Regions from separate parts of the Streptomyces sp. NPDC003327 genome, predicted to be linked through region 2. Evidence: riboswitches for the same ligand, from Rfam matches in the RefSeq annotation. Region 2 holds a riboswitch; each other region holds the start of a gene.
What was found. A riboswitch is a leader RNA that binds a small molecule or an ion and turns the genes downstream of it on or off. The one in region 2 is predicted to bind cyclic di-AMP.

Region 1 (7,031 bases), on a different contig from region 2:
TGGATCGCCACCGCGCCGCCCATGGAGTGCCCGACGAGGTCCACTCCCGTCAGGCCGAGGTGGTCGAGCAGGGCGGCCAGGACGGCGGCCTGCGACTCCATGCGGTAGTCGAAGTCCGCGGGCCGGTCGCTGAAGCCGTGTCCGAGGAGGTCGACGAGGAGGGCCCGGCCGCCGGCGAGCTCCGGACGCGTCGCGATGTGCGCGAAGTCCGAGGCCGCCGTGCAGCCGAGCCCGTGGACGAAGACCCGCACCGGGCCGTCGCCCGGCAGGTCGATCCACCGCACGTACGCCTGCCGCTCCTTCAGGTGGAACTCCCTCATGTCCCGCTCTCCCCCGTGTCGCGCCGATCCTTGTCGTGGATTCCCACCCTAGGAGGTGCCACTGACACTGCGAGGCGGACAGTGCGACGCGGACAGTGCGACGCGGACACTGCTCCGGGGACACTGCGAAGGGGAGCGGCCCGCCGGCCCCTCAGGACGGCGCGAGGCCCGTCAGGAGGTGGGCGACCGCCTGAGCGACCGCCGTGCGGGCCGGGGAGAGGTACTGCCGGGGGTCGACGGCCGTCGGATGCTCGGCGAGGTGGGCGCGGACGGCTTCGGTGAACGCCTTGTTGAGGTGGGTCGAGACGTTCACCTTCGTCATGCCGGCCGCGACGGCCGTCGCCAGGTCGGGGTCCGCGACCCCCGAGGAACCGTGCAGGACCAGCGGGGTGTCGATCGCCGCGCGAAGGCGGGCGATCAGCGCGAAGTCGAGGACCGCGTCCCGCGTCACCATCTGGTGCGAGCTGCCGACGGCGACGGCGAGCGCGTCGACCCCGGTGGCCTCGACGAAGGCGCGGGCCTCGTCCGGGTCGGTGCGGACGCCGGGCGTGTGGGCGCCCCCCTTGCCGCCGACCTCACCGAGTTCGGCCTCCACCCAGACGCCGTGCCGGTGGCAGAACTCCACCACCTCCCGGGTGGCGGCGACGTTCTCGGCGTACGGCAGCTTCGAGGCGTCGAACATCACCGACCCGAGACCGAGGGCGACGGCCTCGCGGACGAGGTCGGGATTCTCCGCGTGGTCGAGGTGGACCGCGACCGGCACCTTGGCCGCGCGGGCGACGGCGAGGGAGGCGAGGGCGACGGGTTCAAGGGCGCCGTGGTAGCGGACGGTGTTCTCGCTGATCTGGAGCACGACCGGGCGGTCGGCGCTCTCGGCACCGGCCGCGATGGCCTGCGCGTGCTCCAGCTGGAGCACGTTGAAGGCGCCCACGCCGGTGCCGACCGCGCGGGCCCTGCGGACGATCTCGTCGGTCGGTGTCAGCGTCATGTGACCTCTCCCGGCACGGTGTCGGCGGAGCCTCGGACCACGGCCCCACGGTCGGCAGCGGCGGGCACCGCGGGACGCTCAGCCATCGAGGTCCGCCAGCACCACCGAACGGGTCAGGTTCTTCGGCGTGTCGGGGTCGAGGCCCCGCGCCTCGGCGACCGCGACGGCCAGGCGCTGGGCCCGTACGAGATCCGCCATGGGGTCGAGGTCGCTCTCGACGAGGAGCCCGCCGACCTTGCGCACCTCGTCCGCGAGTCCGGCCGGCAGGGCGCCGAACCCCCAGGCCACGCGGCCGGGACCGGTGATGCTGATGGGGCCGTGGCGGTACTCCATCGCGGGGTAGGCCTCCGTCCACGCACCCGCCGCCTCGCGCATCTTGAGCCCGGCTTCGAGGGCGAGGCCGTAGGTCCAGCCGGTGCCGAGGAAGGTGAACTGTCCGGCCGTCAGGACGGCCTCGTCGAGGGGGGCGGCGAGGGCGCGTTCGGCGTCGAGCGCGGCCTCCTCGACGGTGGCGACCCCTTCGGGCAGGGCGTCCTCGGCCTCCAGCTGGGCCCGGAAGAGGGCCAGCGCCGTCGTCGCGAACCGCGTCTGGACGACCGACTCCTCGTCCGCGAAGTCGAGTACGGCGACGGCGTCGGCGAGGTCCATCACGGGCGTCGTGGGGTCGGCGGTGACCGCTCCGGTCGACACCGTGCCGCGCAGCCGGGCGAGGACGGCGAGCACCTCGCTCGTCGTACCGGAGCGGGTGAGGGCCACGACCCTGTCGTAGCGGCGGCCGTGGGGGAAGGCGGACGCGGCGAAGGCGTCGGTCTCCCCGTGGCCGCCGGACTCGCGCAGCTCCGCGTAGGCCTGGGCCATGAACCAGGAGGTGCCGCAGCCGATCACGGCGACCCGCTCGCCGCGCCGGGGCAGGGCGGCGGCGTGTCGGTCGAGGGTGCGGGTGGCGCGGAGCCAGGTGGCCGGCTGGGAGGCGATCTCCGCCGCGGTTCGGGAGGTGCTCATACGGCGCTCCTTGCAAGGAGGGTGCGTGCGGGTGATTGAAGATGCGTGTCCTGAGAAGGAGTCAAGCAGGAAGACGCACCGACTTTCCAGAGACCACGCACAGAGATCCCGACGGACATCCCGGCGGACATCCCGACCCGCATCCCGGCGGACAATGCACGCAGAGGCGACACCGAGACGATCATTGGTTCACTCGAGAACCAATCACCGGTCATCAGATGCCGTGTACAGAAGCCTTTCACGCCGCCACCGAAGCGTTCGCCCGCGAATGAGCGCACGGATCTATACCTTTGGCGGCCACTCCCCCCATCATGTCCACCGGCGTGCCGCACGGGCTCGCCGTGAGGCGAGAGGCGGGGCATGCTTCCCATCAGTCGCAGGGGATTCGTCGGCATCGGCGCGGGGCTCGTCGCCGGGGCGGCGCTGCCGCCGACGCGGGCGTCGGCCGCCGCGAGGGCCGCCACGGGCACCCTCACCGACGTCCGGCACGTGGTGATCCTGATGCAGGAGAACCGCAGCTTCGACCACTACTTCGGCACCCTGCGGGGAGTACGGGGCTTCGGCGACCGGGCGGCGGGGAACCTGCCCGGCGGCTGGAGCGTCTTCCAGCAGCCGAACTGGGGCGGGCGGCAGTACCCGTGGCTGCTCAGCGACACCCCGCCGGCGGGCGGGGTGGACGGCGAGACGCTCGCGCAGTGCACCGGCGACCTGCCGCACAGCTGGACCTCGCAGCACGCCGCCTGGAACGGGGGCCGCCTCGACAACTGGGTGACGGGGGTGGGCAACACGCGGACGCTCGGTTACCTCGACCGCCAGGACATCCCCTTCCACCACGCCCTCGCCGACCACTACACGATCTGCGACTCCTACTTCTGTTCGGCCCTCAGCGCGACCGGCCCCAACCGCACCTTCCTGTGGAGCGGGCGGATCGACGCCTCCAGCAAGGACGGCGGCGAGGAGTCCGGGCTGACCTGGGAGACGTACGCGGAGGCGCTGCAGCGGGCCGGGGTGAGCTGGAAGGTCTACCAGAACGCGCAGGACAACTACGGCGACAACGGCCTCGCCTACTTCAAGCGGTTCACGGACGCCCGGCCCGGCGACCCGCTGTACGACCGCGGGATGGGGTCCGTCCCGCGGGTGACCGGGTCGACGCCGGACGACATCGCCGCCGCGATCCGCGCCGACGTGCGCGCGGGCACGCTGCCACAGGTGTCGTGGGTGGTGGCGAGCGAGGCGTTCTCGGAGCACCCCTACGCCCCGCCGGGCGACGGCGCGCACTTCGTCGACCTGGTGTACCGGGCGCTCGCCGCGGACGCGGAGGTGTTCGACTCGACGGTGATGTTCCTCAACTACGACGAGAACGACGGCTTCTTCGACCACGTGCCGCCGCCGGTCGCGCCGCCGGGGACCCCGGGCGAGTACCTCGACGGCGTTCCGGTCGGGCTGGGATTCCGCGTCCCCATGGTCGTCATGTCGCCGTGGACGCGCGGGGGCTGGGTGAGCTCGGAGGTCTTCGACCACACCTCCGTGCTGCGCTTCCTGGAGACCTGGACGACCGCCCTCGGCACCCCGGCGACCTGCCCGAACATCAGTGCGTGGCGGCGGAGGGTGACGGGCGACCTCACCGGGGTCTTCGACTTCGCCCGTCCGGTGTACGGCGTACCGGCCGGCCTGCCGGGCACGGCGAAGGTGATCGGCCAGGCGACCTGCGCACCGCTGCCGAACCCGGCGCCGCAGAACAACGCGCTGCCCGCCCAGGAACCGGGCACGCGACCGGCTCGCGCCCTGCCGTACCAGGTCAACGGCAACCTCGACCGCTTCGAGTTCGGCTCGTCCGGGAAGATCCTCGCCTGGTTCTCGATGACGAACCAGGGCGCGGAGGCGAAGCGGGCCGCCCACTTCTCGATCCATCCCCACCAGCACCGGGACACGGCCGCCTGGCAGTACACGGTCGATCCGGGCGGCACGGCCACCGACTACTTCAACATCGGTCTGGGCTCGGGGTCCGGGAAGTACGACATCTCGATGATGGGACCCAACCGCTTCCTGCGCCGCTTCACGGGGGACGCCTCCAAGGCCGGGAAGGCCGTGGAGGTGACGGCCCGGTACGCCACCGACCCCGGCACCGGCAGGACGGCCTTGTGGTTCCGGATGACGAACGCCTCGGCGGGGCCCGTCACGTTCACGATCCGGTCGAACGCCTACCGGACGGACGGCCCGTGGACGTACACGGTGCCGGCGAACGCGGCGCGCGAGGACGTCTTCAACGTCGTCGCGTACCAGAACGGCTGGTACGACTTCACGGTCCTCGCCGACATCGACGGGAGCTGGTCGCGGCGGTACACGGGTCACATCGAGACGGGCGCGCCGAGCGTCACCGGCTGAGGCGCCGGGCTCAGTGGCCCGCGTGCGCGGCGCGCCGGATCGTGGCGTCCAGCAGGGCGACCGCGTCGGCGGCGGTACGGCCGGGGGCACGGTTCCAGGGGCCGATGAGGCCCTGCCAGCCCCGGCAGCGCAGTTCGGTGACGACCCAGGCGGCGGCCTCGTTCATGGTGTCGGCGCTGCCGTAGCCGAGGCGGTGGGCGGTGAGGAGGGCGCCGCAGACGCAGCGGGCGCCGCGGGCGTCGCGCAGTCGGTAGGGGGCGTTCTGCCAGCCCCACTCCTCAAGGACACGCCGGGCGTACGCGAGGTGCACGGAGGGGCGCAGGTCGGCCTGGCCGATGCGGCGCCAGGCGTGGAGCCGGTCCGGCAGGACGGCGCCGATCCGGCCGGGGAGCCGTCGCTCGGCGGGGCCGGGCGGCGGCAGGGCGGCGAGCGCGTCGGCCACCAGCCGGTCGACCGGGACGGTGAGCAGTGCGCGCCAGTCGCCGGGGCCCTCCTCGGCCGGGTCCGGGGGCGGCGGGGGCGTGCGGCTCGGGGCGGGTGCCGGGGGCGTGCGCGGCAGCGCGGGTGCCGGTGCCGTCCAGTGGGTGACGATCTGCTGCCAGGCGGCGCTCTCGTAGAGCGCCGCCGCCTCGCGGTCGAGGGCGTCCGGGGTGGGGGCGGGGGCGGAGGGGGGCATCCGGTGGCTCCTGGGGTTCGAATCCTCCTCATCATTGAGGAGGAATGTCCGATATGCCACTTATGACACTCGGGGCACTCCACGCCCACCCAGGCGTGCATTTCACGCGCTTCGCGCACAAAGGGAATTGCCAGCGCCAATGCGGACATTGTTCTCCGCGTGACGCGACTCACTTCCCGGCGCGTCTCCGGGCGTCGTCGCCGCGCGGGATCCGTACGCCGCAAGGGAATTCACCGGCCGCTCCCGTGGGTCGATCTTGAATTCCGCTTATTCGGGTGCCTTTTGTCGATCTCCGCCCGACCGCGCGTCTTGTTCTGCGTCCTCTTCCTCGCCTACGGTCACCCCCATTCGAGCGGATCGCCGAATCCTGCCACCGCCCGAAGACCTCCCTTTCACCCGACGGCAGGAGCGGGGGACCCACGAAAACGCCGGTCCGGTCATCCGGAGCGGCTCGGGGTGAAGCCGCGTGCGCGCGGCCGGACACCTCCCGTCCGAACCCGACAGCTCACCCCGCAGGCGCCGGAGAGGAACCCCGTCATGCCTGCACACGGTAAGCACCGCCGTCCCCGCCGCAGCCCCGTCTCCCGTGGTCTCGCGCTCGCCGGAACCGGCAGCGCCGCCCTCGCCCTCCCGCTGATCGTGCCCGCGACGGCCGGTGCGCAGCCGGTCTCCGGCACCCCGGAGACCGCCGCGCGAGCGTTCGCCGCCCACCCCGCAGCGGCCCCCGCCCTTTCCGCGCCGGCCGCACTTCCGGCTGCTCCCGCCGCCGCGCGCACCTACACCGTGGTGGCCGGCGACTCGCTTTCCCTGATCGCGCAGAAGAAGGGAATTCAGGGCGGCTGGAAGTCCCTTTACCGGATCAACAGGACCGTGGTGGGCGACGACCCGTCACTCATTCACCCCGGTCTCGAACTGACGATTCGTCGGGATTCCGCGAAGCCCGCCACGACCACGAAGCCCGCGACATCCACGAGCGCCGGGAAGGCAGCCAAGTCCGCTCCGGCGACGCCCGAGCGCGCCAGCCGTTCGGAGCAGCGCTCGGCCCCGGCCACCTCCTCCGGCGCCTCGGCCGCTGCCCCGGCCGCGGCCGTGCAGGCAGCGGCACCCGCCTACGCCGACAACCTGGACGGCTGGATCCGCGAGTCGCTGGACGTCATGGCCCGCAACGGCATCCCCGGCTCGTACGACGGCATCCTCCGCAACGTCATGCGCGAGTCCTCCGGCAACCCCCGGGCGATCAACCTCTGGGACTCCAACGCCGCCGCCGGCACGCCCTCCAAGGGCCTGCTCCAGGTGATCGAGCCGACGTTCCTCGCCTACCACGTGCCGGGCACGGCCATGGACCTGTACGACCCGGTCGCCAACATCACCGCGGCCTGCAACTACGCGGCCGACCGCTACGGCTCCATCGACAACGTCAACGGTCCCTACTGATCCGCGCCCGGGAAGTGCCCGGTGAACCAGGAGGTGGCGAGCCGCGCCACCTCCTCCAGGGCACCGGGCTCCTCGAAGAGGTGCGTGGCCCCGGGCACGACGGCCAGCCGGTTCTCGCAGCGCAGCAGCGCCCGCGCCCGCCGGTTGAGGTCGAGGACGAGCGCGTCGTCGCCGCCCACCACGAGGAGGGTCGGGGCGCGGACCCCGGCCAGCCGCTCACCCGCGA
Region 2 (7,031 bases):
GCAGGCCTCGCTGGCGGCCGGGGAGACGGGGCTCCTGGAGACCGGTGTCGAGGAGCTGCTCCGCCACGACGGGCCGGTGGAGCTGGCGACCTGGCGGTACGCGACGCGGGACCTGACCATCGGCGGGCAGGCCGTGCCCGCGGGCGATCCGGTGCTCGTGGTGCTCGCCGCGGCCGACCGGGACCCGGCGCGGTTCGCGGAGCCGGACACGCTCGACCTCGCCCGGCGGGACAACCAGCACCTCGGGTACGGGCACGGCATCCACTACTGCCTGGGAGCGCCGCTCGCGCGCCTGGAGGGGCAGGCGGCGCTCGCGACCCTGCTGACGCGCCTGCCGGACCTGCGACTTGCCGTCGACCCGGACGAACTCCGGTGGCGCGGTGGGCTCATCATGCGGGGATTGCGGACGCTTCCGGTGGAGTTCACCCCTTCCGTACGGGTGCACGGAGCTGAGTCCGCGTCAGAAATGTGATCTTCACGTGATCGCGGGTCGACCGACTTGTGACGGACGTTCGAATGCCGCTACGTTTCCCGGCAGTCTCAGCCGTCACGTGAAAGGCGTTCACATGCGCTCCGGGAACGGACGACACCGTCGCCCCCGTCAGGCCCCCGCCCTCGTCGTCGCGGCGGGCGTGACCGGATCCGCCATGGCGCTGCCGCTGCTCGCCACCGGATCGGCCTCCGCCGCCGACGCCACCACCTGGGACCGGGTCGCCGAGTGCGAGTCCGGCGGCCAGTGGAGTGCCAACTTCGGCAACGGCATGTACGGCGGGCTCCAGATGACCCAGGAGGCCTGGGAGCGGCACGGCGGCCTCGCCTACGCGCCCAGCCCCGACCTGGCCAGCCGTGCCCAGCAGATCGCCGTCGCCGACAAGGCGCTCGCCGCGGGCTCCCTGGACTGGGCGACCTGCGCCCCGATCGCGGGTCTGAAGAACGACGGGAAGGCCACGGGCGTGAACCCCGGCCCCACCGTCGCGCCCGTCGAGGAGGGCGGCCTCGCCCCGGAGTCCAACCGGACCGCCGGGACCGCGGCCCCGTCCGCGCCCGCCACCTCGGCGCCGGCCACGCGGGCCCCCGCGTCGGCCGTGCCCACGTCCCCCGGCGTCCCGTCCTCGCCCGCCGCCCCGGTCGCGCCCACGGCGCCGACGACCCCGGCCGCGCCACCGACGACGCCGTCCGCGCCCGGCACGCCCGCGGACCCGGACGCGCCGACCGCCCCGGTGGCGCCCGACGCGTCCGTGACGCCCGGATCGCCCGACGCGGCACCGGGTGACGGGGTGTCGGCCACGCCCGGCGCGGGCAAGCACCGCGGCGGCGCCGCGCCGGAGGAAACGGGCAAGTCGGGCAGTTCCACCGGATCGGGTCGCCATGCGGCACCGGCGGACAAGCTCACCGAAACGCCCATCGAAGCGCCCGTGACTGACGGAGCGAAGGATTCGGGCGCAACGGACACTCGGGGCACTTCGGACGCGTACACCGTCCAGCCCGGCGACAGCCTCTCCGAGATTGCACAGGAGAACGAACTCGCCGGAGGCTGGAACGCCCTCTACGACGCCAACCGGCGGACCGTGGGCATCGATCCGGACCTGATCCTCCCTGGTCAGAGCCTCGATCTGACGATCGGTTCGGAGTCGGCGGCCGGGTAGTTCGGGGGCGTATGTCCGGTTCTGGGCAAGTGAGACATGGGTCTCTTCGTCCCAACTGGCGTGTCACGCCCGCAAAGTTTGCTTCCGTCGCCTCTCACCTGCGCAAACACACCTCGCCGGAAGGCAAGGAAGGCCGATTTTTCCGCAATGGGCCTCTTTGAACTTCCGGCGGGTGTGTGTCTACGGTCGTCACCGCTCGCCACCGCGGGCCCCGTCGACCGAATCGCCGAATCCTGCCGTCGGCCGATGGGAACAGTCGTCGCGCAAGCGCCGAAGGCAGGAGCGGGGGACCCAAGGTAAGTGCCGGGCCCGGCCGTCCAGACGGACGACCGAGGAACGGCTCGGGGTGAAGCCGCGTGCACCAGCACGCGGCCGGGCGACTCTTCGGCCCGAACCCGACAGCTCACCTCGCAGGCGTCGGTGAGGAGAATCTCCATGCTGTTTTCCGGCAAGGGCAAACACCGCCGTCCCTCCAAGGCCACCCAGGTCGTCACGCTCGTCGGCGTCACCGGTGTCGCCGTCGCCGCCCCGCTGATGACCGCGGGCACCGCCTCCGCCGCCACCGCCTCCGAGTGGGACGTCGTCGCCCAGTGCGAGTCCGGCGGCAACTGGTCCATCAACACCGGCAACGGCTACTACGGCGGCCTGCAGTTCTCGGCCTCCACCTGGGCCGCGTACGGCGGCACCGCCTACGCCTCGACCGCCGACCAGGCGTCGAAGTCCCAGCAGATCGCCATCGCCGAGAAGGTCCTCGCGGGCCAGGGCAAGGGCGCCTGGCCGTCCTGCGGCGTCGGCCTGTCCGGTGCCTCCTACGACGGCGGCGCCGCCGAGAGCGCCCCGCAGCAGAGCGAGCCCCAGCAGAGCGCCCCCCAGCCGGAGCGCTCGACCGAGCAGCCGACCACCCGCAGCCAGCAGCGCCAGGCCCCGGCCGCGCAGCCCGCGCCGTCGACCGAGTCGAAGAAGACCGTCACCACCCCGACCGGCAAGAAGGTCAAGAAGGGCGACGGCGAGTACAAGGTCGTCACCGGCGACACGCTCAGCAAGATCGCCCAGGCGCACGGCGTCAAGGGCGGCTGGGCCACGCTCTTCGAGCTGAACAAGGACGTCGTCGAGAACGCCGACCTCATCTACCCGGGTCAGCAGCTCCACCTGAAGTGAGCCGCGCGGTCCCCGTGAGTCCGGCGGCTCGCGCGGACCCGACGACCCTCCCGCGGTGACCCACCCCGGTCCGGCGCGCCCCTTCCCCCGTGCGCACCGGACCGGGGTTCCGTCTGTTCCCCCCCCCGGCTTGTTGCCTCCAGGCTGTTACCCGCAGGTAGAGAAGGGGTCTTTCGCCCCGGGATGCGTGCCCTTGGGTCCTTTTTCGTCCCAGGGGGCGGGCGCCCGGCTGGCTGGAGGCCCTGAGCCGGTTAGGCTCTTGTCGCAAGGCGTACGAGACCTTGCGACCCATGCGTCACACCTAGCGTCACATCCCAGAAGGAGATGCTCGTGCCGTCCATCGACGTCGTCGTAGCCCGGGAAATCCTGGACTCCCGAGGCAACCCCACGGTCGAGGTCGAGGTCGGCCTCGACGACGGCAGCACCGGCCGTGCTGCCGTTCCGTCCGGTGCCTCCACCGGTGCGTTCGAGGCCCTCGAGCTCCGCGACGGCGACCAGAACCGCTACCTCGGCAAGGGTGTCGAGAAGGCCGTCCTCGCCGTCATCGAGCAGATCGGCCCGGAGCTCGTCGGCTACGACGCCACCGAGCAGCGCCTGATCGACCAGGCCATGTTCGACCTGGACGCCACCCCGGACAAGTCCTCGCTCGGCGCCAACGCCATCCTCGGCGTCTCTCTCGCCGTCGCGCACGCCGCCTCCGAGGCCAGCGACCTCCCCCTCTTCCGCTACCTCGGCGGCCCGAACGCGCACCTGCTGCCCGTTCCGATGATGAACATCCTGAACGGCGGCTCGCACGCCGACTCCAACGTGGACATCCAGGAGTTCATGATCGCCCCGATCGGCGCGGAGTCCTTCTCCGAGGCCCTCCGCTGGGGCACCGAGGTCTACCACACCCTCAAGGCCGTCCTGAAGACCAAGGGCCTCTCCACCGGCCTCGGCGACGAGGGCGGCTTCGCGCCGAACCTCGGCTCCAACCGTGAGGCGCTCGACCTCATCCTGGAGGCCATCAAGCAGGCCGGCTACGTGCCCGGCAAGGACGTCGCCCTCGCCCTGGACGTCGCCGCCTCCGAGTTCTACAAGGACGGCTCGTACCTCTTCGAGGGCAAGGAGCGCTCCGCCGCCGAGATGACGGAGTACTACGAGGAGCTCGTCTCCGCGTACCCGCTCGTCTCCATCGAGGACCCGCTGTTCGAGGACGACTGGGCCGGCTGGAACGTCATCACCGAGAAGCTCGGCGACAAGGTCCAGCTCGTCGGTGACGACCTGTTCGTCACCAACCCCGAGCGCCTCGCCCGCGGCATCGAGGAGAAGTCCGCCAACGCCCTCCTGGTGAAGGTCAACCAGATCGGCTCGCTGACCGAGACCCTCGACGCCGTCGAGCTCGCCCAGCGCAACGGCTTCAAGTGCATGATGTCCCACCGCTCCGGCGAGACCGAGGACGTCACCATCGCCGACCTCGCCGTCGCCACCAACTGCGGCCAGATCAAGACCGGCGCCCCGGCCCGCTCCGAGCGCGTCGCCAAGTACAACCAGCTCCTGCGCATCGAGGAGATCCTCGACGACGCCGCGGTCTACGCCGGCCGCAGCGCCTTCCCGCGCTTCAAGGGCTGACCTGGCCTGACGTCGTAGATCCGTACGTCCCCGCACCCGGTCCCGTACCGTGTGCGGGGACGTACGTCTGACCAGGGGAGGCGACACGACATGGCCGCGAAGAACCGGGACCGGTTCTCGACCGCGACCCGCATCAGGCTGCTCGGCGAGCAGACCGCCGCCCGTGTCTACCGCTCCCAGACCCGCCGTCAGGCCCGCCGCTCCCGGCTCACCGGCCGCGCGGCCTTCCTCGCCCTCGTCGTCTGCTCCCTCGTCGTGGCGCTCGCCTACCCGATGCGGAGCTACGTCTCCCAGCGCGGCGAGATCGCCGAGCAGGAGCGCAAGGCCGACGAGGCCGCCCGGCGCGTCGAGGAACTGCGGGACGAGAAGGCCCGCCTCCAGGACCCCGCCTACGTCCGCCGGCTCGCCCGCGAGCACCTGCACTACGTGCTGCCCGGCGAGACCGGCTTCACCGTGAACGACCCCGGCGCGGAGCAGCGGCCCCGCGCCGACCAGGGCGCGGCCGACCGCCCCTGGTACGACAACCTGTGGGACGGCGTCGACCACGCCGACCGCCCCTGACCCGACCCAGGATCCGAGAACATGGAAACGCCCCCTCCGCAGACCGAGCGCACCGAGCCCACCGAGGCGGACGTCGCCGCGTTCGAAGCCCAGCTCGGCCGCCCGCCGCGCGGCCTGCGCGCCATCGCGCACCGCTGCCCGTGCGGCAACCCGGACGTCGTCGAGACCGCGCCGCGGCTCCCCGACGGCACCCCCTTCCCGACCACGTACTACCTCACCTGCCCCCGGGCGGCCTCGGCCATCGGCACCCTGGAGGCCAACGGGGTCATGAAGGAGATGCAGGCCCGGCTCGCCACCGACCCGGAGCTCGCCGCCGCCTACCGGGCCGCGCACGAGGACTACCTCGCGCGCCGCGACGCCATCGAGGTCCTGGAGGGCTTCCCCAGCGCCGGCGGCATGCCCGACCGCGTCAAGTGCCTCCACGTCCTCGTCGGTCACTCGCTCGTGGCCGGCCCCGGCGTCAACCCGTTCGGCGACGAGGCCCTCGCGATGCTGCCCGAGTGGTGGGCGAAGGGCCCCTGTGTGACGCCGTGCGCCGACGAGGCCGACGAGAAGGAGCCCACGGCATGACCCGGGTCGCCGGAATCGACTGCGGCACGAACTCCATCCGCCTCCTCGTCGCCGACGTCGACCCCGCCACGGGCGACCTCGTCGAGCTGGACCGGCGGATGACCATCGTCCGGCTCGGCCAGGGCGTCGACAGGACCGGCCGGCTCGCCCCCGAGGCGCTGGAGCGGACCTTCGCCGCCTGCCGCGAGTACGCCGCCGTCATCGAGGAGCTGGGCGCCGAGCGCGTCCGCTTCGTGGCGACCTCCGCCTCCCGCGACGCCGAGAACCGTGACGTGTTCGTGAACGGCGTCGTGGAGATCCTCGGTGTCGAGCCCGAGGTCATCACCGGCGACCAGGAGGCCGAGTTCTCCTTCACCGGCGCCACCGGCGAACTGCACGGCGCGCAGACGTACCTCGTCGTCGACATCGGCGGCGGCTCCACCGAGTTCGTCACCGGCAACAAGCACGTGGAGGCGGCCCGCTCCGTCGACATCGGCTGCGTCCGGCTCACCGAGCGGCACGTCCGCCACGACCCGCCGACCGCCGAGGAGACCGAGGCGATCCGCGCCGACGTCCGCGCCGCCCTCGACCTGGCCGCCGAGACCGTGCCGCTCACCGGGGCGGACACCCTCGTCGGCCTCGCCGGCTCGGTCACCACGGTCGCCGCCCTCGCGCTCGGCCTGCCCGCGTACGACTCCGAGAAGATCCACCACGCCCGGATCTCCGCCGCCCAGGTCGCCGAGGTCACCGAGCGGCTGCTCGCCTCCACCCACGACGAGCGGGCCGCGATGCCCGTCATCCACCCCGGCCGGGTGGACGTGATCATCGCCGGGGCGCTGGTCCTGCGGGAGATCGTGGAGCGGGTCGGAGCGGCCGAGGTGGTCGTCAGCGAGCACGACATCCTCGATGGGATCGCCCTATCCGTGGCATAGGGGGTGGCTATCGGCGCCCGCCACGACACCCCCGTCGAAAAGGTTCGTGAAGTTCTTCACAAGGAAAAGGGCCCCGAGGGCGCCCGAGGAGGGTCTTCCACCCCTCCGAGGGGTGTCCCGGGGCCCTTTCGCAGGCGTGGGGCCCACTTCGCTCGAAGTTTCCATCGTGTGAACGGGCCTGCTGGTTCAGCGTTAACGGAGGCTCTCCAGACCAGTTCACGGGGGGTGAACAACGTTCGCGAAAGCTCCCCGGTTCCTTTGCACCGCCATGACCTGGGTCACGTGGGCCGCGCAGTGTAGCAGAGGTGTCCAGCATGCTTGTGAAGGGGCGCACGAGCACCCCCCTCCGAGGGGGTGGATACTCGATGCCATGAGCACCACGGAGCGTCCCAGGATCCTCGTAGTAGGCGGCGGGTACGTAGGCCTGTACGCAGCTCGGCGCATCCTCAAGAAGATGCGCTACGCGGAGGCGACCGTCACGGTCGTCGACCCGCGGTCGTACATGACCTACCAGCCCTTCCTCCCCGAAGCCGCCGCCGGCAGCATCTCCCCGCGCCACGTCGTCGTCCCGCTG
Region 3 (7,031 bases), on a different contig from region 2:
GGACGGCACCGAGCAGCGGCGCGGCCGCCGCGAGCGGCAGGTCGGCCAGGTTGCAGCGGGCGGCCAGGTCCGGCTCCGCGGGCCAGCTGCCGACGACCACGCCCAGCTGCTCGATGCCGCGCGCCCGCAGCGCCTCGGCCGTCAGGGCCGTCGAGTTGAGCGTCCCCAGACCGGCGGGGGCGACCACCAGGACCGGCGCGCCCAGCAGGGCCGCCGCGTCCGCGAGCGTGCCGCCCTCCTCGTCGAAGCGGACCAGCAGGCCGCCCGCGCCCTCCACGAGGACCAGGTCGTACGAGGCCGCCAGCTCCCGGGCCGCGTCGGCGACCTGACGGGGGCCCACCGGCGCGAGCCCGGCCCGCCGGGCGGCCGTGCCCGGAGCGAGCGGCTCCGGAAAGCGCCCCAGCTCGGCGGAGCCGGCCGCCCCAGAGAGCCGTACGACCTCGTCCGCGTCACCCCGCTCCCCGGCCGTGACGCCGGTCTGCGCGGGCTTCAGCACGGCGACGGTACGCCCGGCGGCCGTGGCGACGGCCGCGACGGCCGCGGTGACGACCGTCTTGCCGATCTCCGTCCCGGTCCCGCTGACGACGATGACGCTCACGCGTGTACCTCTCCTGTCCTGTCCAGTGTTGTTTCCCCGGGCGGGACCGCGGGTCCGTCGGCCCGCCCGGGGAGGGCCGACGGCCCCCGTCAGCCCGCTGCCGCCGCCGCCCGGACCCCCGCGCAGACGCGGGCCAGGTCGGCGTCGCCCGTCACGTACGGCGGCATCGTGTAGACGAGGTCGCGGAACGGCCGCAGCCACACGCCCTCGCGCACGGCGGCCCGGGTGGCGGCCTCCATGTCGACCTCGTGGTCGAGCTGGACGACGCCGATCGCGCCGAGCACCCGCACCTCGCGCACGCCCGGCAGGTCGGCCACCCCGGCGAGGCCCTCGCGCAGCCCGGCCTCGATGCGCTTGACGTCGACGGCCCAGTCCCGCGAGAGCAGCAGGTCGATGGAGGCGCAGGCCACGGCGGCGGCCAGCGGGTTCCCCATGAACGTCGGCCCGTGCGCGAGGACCGGGACCTCGCCGCGGGAGATGCCCTCGGCGACCCGGCTCGTGCACAGCGTCGCGGCCATCGACAGATAACCACCGGTCAGGGCCTTGCCCACACACATCACATCGGGCGAGACCCCGGCCTGGTCGGCGGCGAAGAGCGTGCCCGTCCGTCCGAAGCCGGTCGCGATCTCGTCGAAGACGAGCAGCACGTCGTGGGCGTCGCACGCCTCCCGCAGCACCCGCAGGTACGCCGGGTCGTGGAAGCGCATCCCGCCCGCGCCCTGCACCACCGGCTCCACGATCACCGCGGCCAGCTCGTCGGCGTGGGCGGCGATCGTGGTCCTGAGCAGCTCGGCGTACGACTCCTCGTACGCGGCGGGCGGCGCGTCCACGAACACCTGCCGCTGGAGCACCCCGGACCACAGCTCGTGCATGCCGCCCCCGGGGTCGCACACCGACATCGGCTGCCAGGTGTCCCCGTGGTAGCCACCCCGCCAGGTGAGGAGCCGCCGCTTGCCGCCGCGGCCGAGCGAGCGCCAGTACTGGAGGCACATCTTGGCGGCGACCTCGACGGAGACCGAGCCCGAGTCGCTGAGGAAGACGTGCCGCAGCGGCTCGGGGGTGATCTCGACGAGCCGGGTGGCGAGCCGGACGGCAGGCTCGTGGGTGAGCCCGCCGAACATCACGTGGCTCATCCGGCCCAGCTGGTCCCGCACGGCCTCGTTGAGGACCGGGTGGTTGTAGCCGTGGACCGCCGACCACCAGGAGGACATGCCGTCGATCAACTCGGCCTGCCCCTCGACCGGTTCGGCGAGCCGCAGCCGTACGCCCGACGCGGACGCGACGACCAGCGGGTCCGTGCGGCCCGGCATGGGGCCGTACGGATGCCAGACGTGCGCCCGGTCGAGGGCGATCAGTTCGTCGTTGCGCATGGCCGCCGCTACGCGTTCGGGGCGAGGTCCGTGCCGGCGCCCCGGCGGCGCACGGCCACCAGGTCGGTCCGGGCCTGGCCCGCCGCGGCGGGCGCCTCCGGCGCCGCGTGACCGCCGCAGGGACCGCAGCCGCCGCCCTCCTCCGCGTGCGCACCGCAGCCGGCCGCGGCGGCCTGCGAACCGCAGCCCCCGGCGCTCGCCGCACCGGCACCGGCCGCGGCGAGGGCGTCCGCGCGGTGGGCCGGCAGGGTCGTCGTGCCCGCGCCCTCCACCTCGAAGCCCGCGTCGGCGATCATGTCGAGGTCGGCCTTGCCCGCCTGGCCCTCACTGGTCAGGTAGTCGCCGAGGAAGATCGAGTTCGCGATGTGCAGGGCCAGCGGCTGCATCGAGCGCAGGTGCACCTCGCGGCCGCCCGCGATCCGGACCTCGACGTCCGGGCAGACGAACCGGACCATCGCCAGGATGCGCAGGCAGCGCTGCGGGGTGAGGTTCCACTCCTCGGCGAGCGGCGTGCCCTCGAAGGGGATCAGGAAGTTGACCGGCACCGAGTCCGAGTCCAGCTCGCGCAGCGCGTACACCACGTCGACCAGGTCCTCGTCGGTCTCGCCCATGCCCGCGATGAGGCCCGAGCAGGCCGACAGACCGGCGGCGTGCGCCTTCCGCACGGTGTCCACCCGGTCCGCGTAGGTGTGGGTGGTGGTGATCTCCCCGTACGTCCCCTCGGACGTGTTCAGGTTGTGGTTGTACGCGTCGGCGCCGGCGTCCCGCAGCCGCTCCGCCTGGCCGTCCGAGAGCAGACCGAGGCAGGCACAGACCTCGACGCCCTCGTTCTGCTCCTTGATCGCCTCGATCGTCCTGCCGACGCGCTCGACGTCCCGGTCCGTCGGGCCGCGGCCGCTGGCCACCAGGCAGACCCGCTTGGCGCCGCCCGCGACGCCCGCGGCGGCGGCCTGCGAGGCCTCGTCCGGCTTCAGCCAGGTGTACTTCAGGATCTCGGCCTTGGAGCCGAGCCGCTGGGAACAGTACGAGCAGTCCTCCGGGCAGAGCCCGGACTTCAGGTTGACGAGGTAGTTGAGCTTCACCCGGCGGCCGAACCACTGACGGCGCACCTTGCCGGCCGCGGCCACCACATCGAGCAGTTCGTCGTCGGAGGTCGCCAGCACGGCGAGCGCTTCTTCACGGGTCGGCAGCTCGCGCCGCAGCCCCTTCTCCACCAGCGTGTTCAGCAGGTCCATAAGCGCTGATCCTCGCCTACGGCACACCCCCGGGCCAAGGAGGATCCGAACAAACGACGCCGAAGGAGGTGTGTGCATGACCACACCCCGGTGCCCGCGACCTCCGGCTAGTGTCTGTGCGCTGCCTACAAAAGGAACGCCGCATGCCACAGGCCGAGGAGACGCGGGCCGCCGACCCGCGCCGCACCGCGTTCGACTGGACCGAGGGGGAGGCGCGGCGCCGGGCCGAGGCCGGACTCGTCCGTACGCTGCGGCCCCGGGCGGCCGAGTCGGAGCTGCTCGACCTGGCGGGCAACGACTACCTGGGCCTCACCCGGCACCCGGAGGTCACCGGCGCGGCGGCCGAGGCGGCACGGCGCTGGGGCGCCGGCTCCACCGGCTCCCGTCTCGTCACGGGCACGACCCGGCTGCACGCGGAGCTCGAACGCGAACTGGCCGCCTTCTGCGGCTTCGAGGCGGCGCTCGTCTTCTCGTCCGGCTACACCGCGAACCTGGCGGCGCTCACCGCGCTCGGCGGGCGGGACGCCCTCGTCGTCTCCGACGCGGCCAACCACGCCTCCATCGTGGACGGTTGCCGGCTGGCCCGCGCCGAGAGCGCGGTCGTCCCGCACGCCGACCCCGAGGCCGTACGCAAGACTCTGGAAGCGCACCCCGGGCGCCGGGCGCTCGTCGTCAGCGACTCCGTCTTCTCCGTCGACGGCGACCGGGCGCCGCTCGGCGCGCTCGCGGAGGCCTGCCGGCAGCACGGCGCCGGGCTCGTCGTGGACGACGCCCACGGCTTCGGCGTCCTCGGCGACGGCGGCCGGGGCGCCCTGCACGAGGCAGGACTCGCCGGCGACGAGGACGTCGTGGCCACCCTCACCCTCTCCAAGTCGCTGGGCAGCCAGGGCGGCGCCGTCCTCGGCCCGGCCCGGGTGATCGAGCACCTGGTGAACGCGGCCCGCACCTTCATCTTCGACACCGGGCTCGCCCCGGCCGCCACGGGGGCCGCCCTCGCGAGCCTGCGGCTGATAGCGGCCGAACCGGGGCGTGCCGCGCGGGTCCGTACGGTCGCGACGACCCTGCACCGGCTGCTCACGGACGCCGGGCTCACCGCGGCCCGGCCGGACGCGGCCGTCGTCTCGGTGCACGCGCCGTCCCCGGAGGCCGCGCTGCGCTGGGCGGCGGACTGCCGCGAACAGGGCCTGGCCGTCGGCTGCTTCCGGCCGCCGTCCGTGCCCGACGGCATCTCGCGGCTGCGGCTGACCGCCCGCGCCGACCTGACCGACGCGCAGATCGAGAGCGCGGTCGCCACGATCCTGCGGACGGCGCCGCTCCGGTGACGACCCGCGCCGGATCCCCAAAGGGGCCTTGACTGCGCAGAGTTCACCGCTTCGGGCGACAGATATGTACATATCTCGGTAGAACGCCCCTCGGGGCCGTGTGATCGATGGCACTCTGGCGCGAAGCGCGATCCGGGGCGCCTTCGGCCCCGGCGGGAAAGGGACAGCGGCGCCATGGCGGACCACCAGGAAGCAACCCTCACGCTGCCGAGCGACCCGGCCTCGGTCTCCCGGGCCCGGCGGCACGTCGCGGAGGTCCTCACGGGGTGGGGACTCGACGACGCGACGGAGACCGCCGACGCGATCCGGCTGATCGTCTCCGAGCTGGCCACCAACGCCGTCCAGCACACGTTCGGCCAGTCGCCCACCTTCACGGTGGAGGTGCGGCTCGACCGGGAGGAGGTCCTGCGGATCGGGGTCACCGACAGCCATCCGCGCTGGCCCCGCCGCCTCCCGGCGGCGGTCCAGCAGGACAACGGCCGGGGCATGGCCATCATCCGCGTCCTGACGGCCGAGGCGGGCGGCCGTCTCTCCGTCACGCCGACCGAGGAGGGCGGCAAGACGGTCGCGATCACCCTCCCGTGGACGGCCGCCGCCCCGGTCGTCACCTGCTGAACCGGCCGGGGCCCCGGCCGGTCCACGGCTCACGTCGGCCGGGCTCCTCCCCCCGGCCCGACGTCACCGGACGCGGCCGTAGTAGACCTTGGACGTCCAGATCCGGTCGAGCTTCACCCAGGAGCCCGCCTTGGGCGAGTGCCAGATCTTGTTGCTGCCGGCGTAGATCCCCACGTGGTAGACCCTTCCACCCGAGTGGAAGAAGACCAGGTCCCCCTGCTGTCGGCTCGACGCGGAGACGTGCCGGGTGGTGTTGTACTGCTGCTGCGCGGTGCGCGGCAGCGTCTTGCCCGCCTGCTTGTACGCGTAGAGCGCCAGGCCGGAGCAGTCGAACCGGGTGGGTCCCGCGGCTCCGTACCGGTAGGGCGATCCCTTCTTGGACGCGGCGACGCTCAGTGCCTTGTTGGCGTGTGCGGTGGCTGCCTGGGCCTCGGGTGCCGCACCGGGTGCGAGCAGGGTGCCGCCGACGGCGGCGAGGGTGAGAGCCGAGACGGCTCCGGCCCGGGTCAGCAGGGACGGGACATGCGTCTGCGCAGTCATGCGCAACCCTTCGTCAGCCGCCTGTGAAGGATGACCTGTCGGGTTCGGGCAGGCGAAGATGCCCGGCCGCGGATGCGGCTTCACCCCGAGGAACGGCCCCGTGTCGTACACCGCGGTGTACGACGCGGACGTCCCGTACTGCTCGGGTCCTCCACTCCTGCCGATCCAATCCTGTCGACCAGACGTCCGGGACAGCGGCAGGACTCGGCGTCCGCCCGGACCGCCCCGCCGCGGCTGGCGGGGGCTTGTCGTCGTGAGGGATCTTGACCCACGACATGGGCGAAAACCGAGCGGAAACGGCCATTTGTGAGGCTCCTCACGACTGATCCATACGGGTGGACAAGCGGGTTTCGTGATCTTCGGAGGTTTGGCCGATGAGCCCCGCACCAGCAGTGGAATGGCTCATTCCGCCAGATGCGTACACCTGTTGTGCAACTCACCCGAGCCATATGTCGACTCGTCGACTACGCCGAACGGGGGAGGGTTTCTGCGGTCCGCGTCGGCCGTCCGGGGCTCGACACGACACGCCGGAATGTCAACTCGCGCGCGACGGCGGCACGGTGACCCGGCCCGCCCGGCGCTCCCCGTCCAACACCCGTAGCGCATCGGCCAATGTGCCGGTGTGGACCTCGCTCTCGCCCCGCACATGCATGAGCGTCAGCGCCTCGCACAGTGCCTGCGACCGCCCCACCAGGGCTTGTGCCGCTCGCAGTGCCCCATAGGTATGCGTTGACCTGGATGGATTGATCCTCCCCAGGAGGTCGACGACTTCGAGGTACGCGTCGATGAACTCGCCCTCGGCGCGCGTCAGCGCGGGCAGTGGCGGCAGCTCCGGGAGCACGGCCGGCTCACCGCGCCGCGAGTCCGGCGGGCGGCCGCCGGTTCGCGACCACGGCGTCGACGAGCCCGTACGCGACCGCCCCCTGCGCGTCGAGGACGGTGAGGCGGTCGAGGTCCGCCTCGACCTGCTCGCGGGTCCTGCCGGTGTGCCCGGCGAGGAGTCCGGTCATCAGGGCGCGCAGCCGCAGCAGCTCGCGTGCCTGGAGGTCGAGGTCGTCGATCTGTCCCCGCGCCGGTTCGTCCAGGGCGGGCTGCCGCAGGGTGACCCGGGCACCGGGGAGCGTCATCCGCTTTCCCGGGGTGCCGGCGGCGAGCAGGACGGCCGCGGTCGAGCCGGCCTGGCCGAGGCAGACCGTCTCCACGTCGCAGTAGAGCGTGGTCATCGTGTCGTGGATCGCGGTCATGGCGGTGACCGAGCCGCCGGGGGAGTGGATGTAGAGCGAGATGTCCTGCCCCGGGGCCGCGTGGTCGAGGTACAGGAGGTGGGCGATGACGTCGTTGGCGGCGGTCT

Region 1: linked by a shared signal. The riboswitch ahead of ACWDVG_RS26765 (transglycosylase SLT domain-containing protein) and the one ahead of ACWDVG_RS21685 (transglycosylase family protein) in region 2 are both predicted to bind cyclic di-AMP.
Region 3: linked by a shared signal. The riboswitch ahead of ACWDVG_RS09065 (C40 family peptidase) and the one ahead of ACWDVG_RS21685 (transglycosylase family protein) in region 2 are both predicted to bind cyclic di-AMP.

Annotation. Positions count from the first base shown of each region.
Region 1 covers NZ_JBSFSA010000046.1:43,669-50,699, forward strand. Annotated here, with positions in the region: gene ACWDVG_RS26740 (alpha/beta fold hydrolase) at 1-320, opposite strand, end outside; gene ACWDVG_RS26745 (class II fructose-bisphosphate aldolase) at 472-1,308, opposite strand; gene ACWDVG_RS26750 (SIS domain-containing protein) at 1,387-2,310, opposite strand; gene ACWDVG_RS26755 (phosphocholine-specific phospholipase C) at 2,671-4,695, shown strand; gene ACWDVG_RS26760 (DUF6197 family protein) at 4,706-5,371, opposite strand; cyclic di-AMP (ydaO/yuaA leader) riboswitch at 5,720-5,903, shown strand; gene ACWDVG_RS26765 (transglycosylase SLT domain-containing protein) at 5,909-6,805, shown strand; partial or broken gene ACWDVG_RS26770 (hypothetical protein) at 6,799-7,031, opposite strand, start outside.
Region 2 covers NZ_JBSFSA010000030.1:25,765-32,795, forward strand. Annotated here, with positions in the region: gene ACWDVG_RS21675 (cytochrome P450 family protein) at 1-472, shown strand, start outside; gene ACWDVG_RS21680 (transglycosylase family protein) at 567-1,646, shown strand; cyclic di-AMP (ydaO/yuaA leader) riboswitch at 1,905-2,078, shown strand; gene ACWDVG_RS21685 (transglycosylase family protein) at 2,082-2,804, shown strand; gene eno (phosphopyruvate hydratase) at 3,135-4,415, shown strand; gene ACWDVG_RS21695 (FtsB family cell division protein) at 4,506-4,976, shown strand; gene ACWDVG_RS21700 (DUF501 domain-containing protein) at 4,998-5,546, shown strand; gene ACWDVG_RS21705 (Ppx/GppA phosphatase family protein) at 5,543-6,457, shown strand; gene ACWDVG_RS21710 (NAD(P)/FAD-dependent oxidoreductase) at 6,828-7,031, shown strand, end outside.
Region 3 covers NZ_JBSFSA010000007.1:112,630-119,660, forward strand. Annotated here, with positions in the region: gene bioD (dethiobiotin synthase) at 1-598, opposite strand, end outside; gene ACWDVG_RS09045 (adenosylmethionine--8-amino-7-oxononanoate transaminase) at 688-1,968, opposite strand; gene bioB (biotin synthase BioB) at 1,977-3,203, opposite strand; gene ACWDVG_RS09055 (8-amino-7-oxononanoate synthase) at 3,347-4,525, shown strand; gene ACWDVG_RS09060 (ATP-binding protein) at 4,700-5,140, shown strand; gene ACWDVG_RS09065 (C40 family peptidase) at 5,204-5,680, opposite strand; cyclic di-AMP (ydaO/yuaA leader) riboswitch at 5,684-5,808, opposite strand; gene ACWDVG_RS09070 (hypothetical protein) at 6,216-6,521, opposite strand; gene ACWDVG_RS09075 (ATP-dependent Clp protease proteolytic subunit) at 6,529-7,031, opposite strand, start outside.